DNA from 2 places in the uncultured Turicibacter sp. genome. Region 2 is predicted to be linked to the other one. Evidence: a T-box and tRNA genes for the amino acid it is inferred to sense, from the RefSeq annotation. Region 2 holds a T-box; the other holds one or more tRNA genes.

Region 1 (4,453 bases), on a different contig from region 2:
GTGGAGGGAATATTAGTTGGTGGAAATCTTACAATCATTTGCTCGACGCTTGGAACACCTTATGAGATTGATACGAAGGATAAGATTTTATTTATTGAGGAAGTGAATGAGCCGGTTTATGCAATTGATCGACTGTTAACTCAACTCAAATACAGTGGCAAACTTGAAGATGCAGCGGGAATCATGATTGGTGATTTTAATGTTTTTGATAAGAAGGCTTCAGCTAAATTATTAAAAAAAATGTTAAAAGGGCTTGGGAAGCCAGTTGCTTATGGGATTGAAAGCGGGCATTGTAGTCCCCTTTTAACACTTCCTATGGGAGCAAAAGTTTGTTTAAATCCGAATGAACATCGGGTAAAAATTGGATAAAATTAAAAAGAGGAAATTCCTCTTTTTTTGTTTTTACTGAAAAAAATTTCATTTTTGCATCTATCTTGAATCCTAAAATATATATCTGTTATAATTATCAGGTTGCTTTAGTTGGGTGTCAAAATTCAACTAAATTTGTTTGATTATGCAGAAGGATGAAAGGTGGTTTTTAGAATGTATGATTTCCGTCAAGAGGGTTGGGTTGAAGCTATTTGTGGGAGTATGTATGCAGGTAAAACAGAGGAATTAATTCGTCGTTTAAAACGATTAGATTTTGCTCGTCGTCCATATTGTTTATTTAAACCGGTTATTGATAATCGTTATAGTGAAGATGAAGTGGTATCACATAGTGGATTAAAAATGCCGTCTATTCCAATTGAACATCCGATTCAAATTTTAGACCACATCACAGATAAAACATATGCTGTGGCAATCGATGAAGTGCAATTTTTTGAAGAAAATGTAGTAGACGTAGTAGAATACCTAGCGGATCGTGGAATTCGGGTTATTGTAGCAGGATTAGATAAAGACTTCCGCGGGGAACCATTCGGAACAATGCCAATTCTACTAACAAAATCAGAATTCGTAACAAAACTAACATCAATTTGTAGCGTTTGTGGTGCACCAGCTACGCGTTCACAACGTCTAATTAATGGACAACCAGCTTCATACCATGATCCAATCATCCAAGTTGGGGCAAAAGAAGCATACGAACCACGTTGTCGTCACTGCCATGAAGTAAGAGATTTACCAGATCCACTAAATTTAAGAAATAAATAAAAAGGCTGAGACAAGCGGTTAGAAGATCGTAGAAATGAAGAGAAAGTGACAGGAGCGTTTTTTGCTCCAATCAAGTTTATCAAATTTCATAGAGGAGCTGCTCGATGAAGCTAGATTACACAAACCCTATGTCACTAATGATTCTAATCCTCCTATTCTCGGATAGAATCATTAGTGACACAGGATAAGATACTCTAAAACTTCGCAAGCTCAGTTAGAGATATCTAAAAGGCTGAATCGAGTGGTTAAGCTCAGCGAAACTGAGTGAAACAAATCTTACGTCAAATGGTTCTATGCAAATAGAATCATTAAAGACGAAGGAAATTTTTATATGTATAATCTATGTGTTGTTTATAGATGAGGAATTAGATCATTTAGAAGTAAAAAAAATAAAAAAATTATTAACTTTTGTTGACAATAGGTTTTGAGTCATGTATAATTAATTTTGTTGATACGGAGGAATACCCAAGTCCGGCTGAAGGGATCGGTCTTGAAAACCGACAGTACGTGAGAGCGTAGCGGGGGTTCGAATCCCTCTTCCTCCGCCATAAATTGACATAACGTCGCACAGGAATGTGCGGCTTTTTTTTTATTTTTAAAACTCACAGTTATATAAAGTAAAAAGAAAAGAGAACTCAGGCTTCGTTTCGAGTTCTCTTTTTATATATTGTTAAAGCTATCAGATAGAATATACAGATAAAAGTTTGGGAGGTTATCGTGTTTTTATCTTTAGCTATTAACCAAATTTAGATTATTTAGAACATTTATTAATGGATTTACATCCTGAGCATCCACATCCACAACTACTTTCTTTATGATCACGGCGAATCTTACTGATAGCAAATCCCAGTGCTAGTAAAACGATTAGTGAAATGATAATAGTTGAAGGTGAGATGTTATGATTGATAATGATTGTTCCGACTTGATAGATTAGGAAGGCAACTACGTAAGCTAAACCAGTTTGGTAGCCAATCGCGATTAATGTCCACTTCCAAGATGCCATTTCACGTTTAATAGCTCCAATTGCTGCAAAACATGGCGCAGCAAGTAAAGTAAATGCCATAAATGCATAAGCACTTAATGGAGTGAATAATGAGTGGATTGTGCCAAGTAATTCAACTGACTCCTCATTCATCTCTTCACCTAATCCGAATAAGACACCGAATGTTGCAACCACATTTTCTTTTGCTAAGAATCCAGTCAATGTTGCAACAGCAGCTTGCCAATTTCCAAACCCTAATGGAGTGAAGATAGGAGCAATAATACGTCCGATTGAAGCTAAAATACTTTCACTGGCATCAACCATTTCAAGCGACCAGTTAAATGATTGTAAGAACCAAACTAAACCAGAGGCTACAAAGATAATAGTTCCGGCTTTATAGATAAATGCCTTAGCACGATCCCACATGTGGATAAATAAGCCTTTAATACTAGGGAAGTGATAAGCGGGTAACTCCATAATAAATGGAGCTGCATCTCCTGCAAATAAACGAGTACGTTTTAATAAGATACCTGAAATAATAACCATTGTAATTCCTAAGAAATACATTGAAGGTGCAACCCAAGACATGGTAGGGAAGAAAGCACCTGCCATTAGGGCGAACACGGGTAACTTAGCACCACAAGGAATAAATGGTGTTAACATAATCGTCATCTTACGATCTTTTTCATTTTCAATTGTACGACTCGCCATAACAGCAGGTACACTACAACCAGAACCAATTAACATTGGAATAAATGATTTTCCAGATAGACCAAATTTTCTAAAGACACGATCCATAATGAAGGCAACACGCGCCATATATCCACAATCTTCTAAAATCGCGATTAAGAAGAATAAAATCATGATTTGAGGAACAAATCCTAACACGGCCCCGACCCCACCAATAATTCCATCTACAATTAGGCCTGTTAACCAATCAGCCGTATTAATACTTTCTAGGAAAGTTGCTACATTTCCCTGAACAATCTCTCCAAAGAACGTGTCATTAATCCAATCCGTTGCAATCGAACCGACAGAGGTAATCGCAATATAGTAAATTCCCCACATAATCAATGCGAATATGGGAAGTGCCAGCCAACGATTTGTCAAAATTTGATCAATCTTATCTGATGGTGTTAAAGTAGAATGATTATTTTTTTTCACGCATTTACTCACAATATTCCCGATAAAATCATAACGCCCATTCGTAATAATACTTTCGCTATCATCATCAAGCAAATCTTCGCATGATACAAGCATTGATTCGATTTCCATTGTAATTGACTGAGTTAAATTTAAGGAATTCAAAACTTTTTGATCACGCTCAAATAACTTAATTGCATACCAACGTGATTGAAATGGTTTAACCTGAGCTTTAATTAAATTCGTAATATTATCGATAATTGCTTCAACATTATGGTTGAAAATCGGCTTTAAAGTAACCGTAGAATATTTTGATTCAATGACTGCCTTGACTAATTCTTTTAATCCTTTGTTTTTTAAAGCTGACATTTGTATAATAGGACAGTTTAGATGATTAGAAAGAGCTTTGATATTAATTTTTGTCCCATTTTTTTCAACAATGTCCATCATATTTAATGCAATAACTACTGGTATTCCACATTCGATTAATTGTGTGGTTAAGTAAAGATTACGTTCAATATTAGAAGCATCCACAATATTTAAAACAACATCTGGTTTTTCATGAATTAAAAATTCTCGTGTAATAATTTCTTCAGGCGAATAAGGTGATAAAGAATAGATTCCCGGTAAATCAACAATAGTAACATCTTTATGACCTTTTAAACGACCTTCTTTTTTCTCAACCGTAACTCCAGGCCAATTTCCAACATATTGATTACTTCCTGTTAAAGCATTAAATGTAGTTGTTTTCCCACAGTTTGGATTTCCTATAAGTGCAACAGTTAAACTCATCATTAGTCCCCCTATATTAGTTAGCCTAAACTAACTGCGTTATAAAAAAATTAATCAATTAAAATATTTTCAGCATCAGATTTTCTAAGGGATAGCTCATACCCACGAACCGTTACCTCGATTGGATCACCAAGTGGGGCAACTTTACGAACATAAATAGATGTTCCTTTTGTAATTCCCATATCCATAAGACGACGCTTCGTTGCACCTTCACCATTAAACTTTAAAACTTTGACGGTTTCACCAATTGTAGCTGATTTTAATGTTCTCATTATTTCATCCCCCTTAAACAAAAATACGTTTAGCCATCGATTCATCGATTGCAACGCGTGTATCTTTTACATTAACAATGAAATTCCCACCAAACTTAGAGATAACCATAACCTG
Region 2 (4,453 bases):
GTTTTAAACTTAACATTTTCATCAATATAATTGATGACTTCCTCATCTTTCGGAATATGCGGAATATATGTTACCTCTTGTTCAATTCGAACATTATCAGGAATAATTAAATCCTCTAATTTATAGTGATTTAGATAAGATTCAATCTTCTTTTCCTCATATTCTTCATATATTGCAATATCACTTAAAACACCTATCATCTGATCATTAACATAAACCCGATAAATAATCTGGCTTATATCCCCCGCATATGCAGATATCAGTGGTATAAAGCACAATATGATAAGAATAATACTCATTCCCCGTTTTTTCATCTTATCACTCTCATCTTCAGTTGGTATATTATACTAATATTTTACTTTAATCTAATCTCACTGTCAAAACACTTTCATGTCTAATAATGCGTTTATACAAATTAAAAAGGAGTACTATACAGTACTCCTCTGACTAAGATACAAATTATTTAATTACTTCTGCATTACGCATATATGGGCGTAAAACTTCTGGAATCACAATTGTTCCATCAGCTTGTTGGTAATTTTCAATAATTGCTGCAACAGTACGTCCAATAGCAAGACCAGAACCATTTAACGTATGAACGAACTCAGGTTTAGCTTTAGCATCACGACGGAATTTAATATTTGCGCGACGTGCTTGGAAATCTTCAAAGTTAGAACAAGAAGAAATCTCTTTATATGCATTATAAGATGGTAACCATACTTCGATATCATATGTCTTAGCAGCAGAGAATCCGATATCTCCAGTACATAATTCGATAACACGGTAAGGTAACCCTAATAACTGTAATACTTTTTCAGCATTAGCAGTTAAACTTTCTAATTCTTGATAAGAATCTTCAGGTTTAACGAATTTCACTAATTCAACTTTATTGAATTGATGTTGACGGATAATACCACGAGTATCACGTCCAGCAGAACCTGCCTCAGCACGGAAACATGGGCTATAAGCTGTATATTTAATTGGTAATTGATCAGCACTTAAAATTTCATCACGATGTAAGTTAGTAACTGGTACTTCAGCAGTTGGAATTAAGAAATAATCACTATCTACTAATTTAAATGCATCATCTTCGAACTTTGGTAATTGCCCTGTTCCAGTCATACTTGCACGATTAACAATAACTGGAGGTAGAATTTCAGTATATCCATGATCACCAGTATGTAAATCTAACATAAAGCTAATTAAAGCACGCTCTAAACGAGCTCCTAATCCTTTATAAACTGCAAAACGGCTACCAGTGATTTTTCCTGCACGTTCAAAATCAATGATATCTAAGTCAGTTACTAAATCCCAGTGAGCTTTTGGTTCAAAATCAAATTTAGTTGGTTCTCCATATTTACGGATTTCAACATTATCATTTTCATCCTTACCTACAGCTATTGTTCCACATGGAACATTTGGAGTTCCTAATAAAATATTTTTAATTTCTTCATCAATCACACGTAATTGCTCATCTAATTGTTTAACTGTCTCACCAACACCATCCATTTGGCTTAATAATTCAGTTACATCCTTTTTTTCACGTTTATATTGACCAATTAATTTTGAAGTTTCATTACGTTTAGACTTTAATTGTTCAACTTCTAAGATGATTTCTTTACGTTTTTCATCTAATTCAGCAATTTTATTTAAATAGCTAAAATCACCACCACGTGTTTCGAGACGTTTAATTGTACCTTGTAAATCTTCACGTACTAATTTTAAATCTAACATGTCAATTCCTCCTAATATGATTTAGCATCAATTCAATCATCAACATCCCATTTCAGTTCAAAGATTTAAAAGAAAATAAAAAAATCTCGTCCCTGAATTAGGGACGAGATTAACCCGCGTTGCCACCCTAGTTGCCTCTTGTTCCACGTGGAACAATTTAGAGACCCCTTACAAAGATAACGGTTATACCGTGAATAAATACTCATCAATGACTTTCTTCATTCCGCTCCTAGGTTGATTCTTAATCTCCTATACATCAGTTTACACCAACCACTGACTCTCTATGCTATAGAAAGAAAATTACTAATCCTAATCAATGCTTTATTATTTACTTGTAATATAACACTATACATTTTTTTTGTCAATATTATATCAGAAGCAGTAGTTTTTTACATTTAATACTGCTTCTATAGGTTTATCTATTGATATGAATTCTGACATCACATATGTACATTAGTTTATATTATTATGTCTCATTAAATTTAATTATATGCGCATAAGACCTATTGTTTATTCTTTTTCTTCTAATAAAATTTCTGAAGCTTCGGTATTTTCAACCTTTTCAGTTGCTAATTCCTCTGTATGCTCTTCTTCATGTTCAACAAGTGCCACACTTGATACAAATTGATCATCAGTTAATCGAATTAACGTTACCCCTTGTGTTGCACGTCCTGTTTGTGAAATTTGGCTAATCGGTGTACGAATAATAATACCTTTATTCGTTACAATTAATAAATCTTCTTCACCTGTTACAGTTTTCATTGCAACTAATGAACCATTTTTATCTGTAATATTAATTGTTTTAACACCTTTTCCACCACGGCTAGTTTTACGATATTCACTAATTGGAGTACGTTTTCCAAATCCTTTTTCAGAAACAATTAAAATTTCTTGATCCTCAGTTACGATTTCCATTCCAACTGCAACTTCTCCCTCTTCAAGGTTAATTCCTCGAACTCCGGCAGCTGTACGTCCCATTGAACGAACTTGATCTTCCTCAAACCATACTAATTTACCACCACTTGATGCGATAACAATATCATTTGAACCAGTTGTTTTTCTGACTCCAATTAACTCATCATCTTCACGCAATGATAAAGCAATTAAACCATTTGTTCTAATATTACCAAATGCTGATAACGTTGTACGTTTAACGACTCCGGTACGAGTTGCAAAGAATAAGAACTCATTCTCATTGAACTCTTTAACTGGAATAATCGCACTAATTTCCTCATCTTGTGCAATTTCAATAATATTGACAATCGGTAATCCTTTAGCTGTTCTACCATATTCTGGAATAGTATAAGCTTTCTTCTGATATACCTTACCTTTATTCGTGAAGAATAATAAATAATCATGCGTAGAAGTTGATAGCAACTCTTTTACATAATCATCATCATGAGTTCCCATACCTTGGACACCACGTCCTCCACGGTTTTGAGAACGATATGTTGAGATAGGTTGGCGTTTAATATATCCATTATTCGTTAATGTGATAATGACTTGTTCTTCTGGAATTAAATCTTCATCCTCAATATCAAAATCAGAACCACGAACAATCTCAGTACGACGATCATCACCATGCTTAATCATTACTTCTGTTAACTCATCGCGGATAATACCATGTACACGATACTCATTAGCTAAAATATCTTTTAAATCAGCAATTAAAGTCACTAAATTTTGATATTCATCCTCAATTTTGTCACGTTCTAAACCTGTTAAACGACGTAAACGCATCTCAAGAATTGCTTTACCTTGACGTTCAGAGAATGAGAATTCTGAAATTAAGTTATTTAATGCTTCCTCATCATTTGAAGAACCACGAATAATTGCAATAATACGATCAATATGATCAAGCGCAATACGGAATCCTTCTAAAATATGAGCACGATCTTCTGCTTTATTTAAATCAAATTGCGTACGGCGTACAATAACTTCTACCTGATGTTTGATATACGCTGCAATAATCTCTTTTAAGTTTAATACTTTAGGTTGCCCATCTTGAAGAGCTAACATATTAATTCCGTAAGAAACTTGTAATTGAGTTAATTTGAATAAGTTATTTAACATAACCTGTGGATTAACATCCTTACGCAATTCAATAACAATTCGAGTTCCTTCACGGTTAGACTCATTACGTAAATCTGTAATTCCATCTAAACGTTTCTCCTTAACTAACTCAGCAATTTTTTCAATTAAACGTTCACGGTTAACTTGGTAAGGAATTTCAGTTACTAAAATTGAATATTTCCCACCATGACCTTCGATAATTTCACATTTTGAACGCATCATAATTGAACCATTACCAGTTTCATAAGCGTTACGGATACCTTTAGTCCCTAAAATTAAAGCCCCTGTTGGTAAATCCGGCCCTTTAATATGTTCCATTAATCCTAAAACATCGATTTCTGGATTCTCCATATAAGCTAAACAGGCGTTAATCACCTCTGTTAAGTTATGTGGAGGAATATTGGTAGCCATACCTACTGCAATCCCAGTTGTACCATTAACTAATAAACTTGGAAAACGTGCTGGTAGAACAACTGGCTCATGTTCTTCACCATCAAAGTTAGGTTGGAAATCAATCGTATTTTTATTAATATCACGCATCATTTCCATCGCAAGTTTTGACATTCTTGCTTCTGTATAACGCATTGCGGCTGCTCCGTCACCATCGATAGAACCAAAGTTTCCGTGACCGTCAACTAAAGGATAA

What was found. The T-box of region 2 lies ahead of serS (serine--tRNA ligase). A T-box ahead of a tRNA ligase gene usually reads a tRNA of that ligase, here a tRNA-Ser.
Region 1: it encodes a tRNA-Ser, which carries the amino acid that the T-box ahead of serS (serine--tRNA ligase) is inferred to sense. The anticodon was not compared.

Annotation. Positions count from the first base shown of each region.
Region 1 covers NZ_CALIOS010000143.1:4-4,456, reverse strand. Annotated here, with positions in the region: gene QWC74_RS13560 (LD-carboxypeptidase) at 1-369, shown strand, start outside; gene QWC74_RS13555 (thymidine kinase) at 544-1,149, shown strand; tRNA gene QWC74_RS13550 (tRNA-Ser) at 1,605-1,697, shown strand; gene feoB (ferrous iron transport protein B) at 1,901-4,069, opposite strand; gene QWC74_RS13540 (ferrous iron transport protein A) at 4,117-4,338, opposite strand; gene QWC74_RS13535 (FeoA domain-containing protein) at 4,352-4,447, opposite strand.
Region 2 covers NZ_CALIOS010000055.1:74,665-79,117, forward strand. Annotated here, with positions in the region: gene QWC74_RS06360 (peptidoglycan DD-metalloendopeptidase family protein) at 1-314, opposite strand, end outside; gene serS (serine--tRNA ligase) at 460-1,734, opposite strand; T-box leader at 1,831-2,060, opposite strand; gene gyrA (DNA gyrase subunit A) at 2,245-4,453, opposite strand, start outside.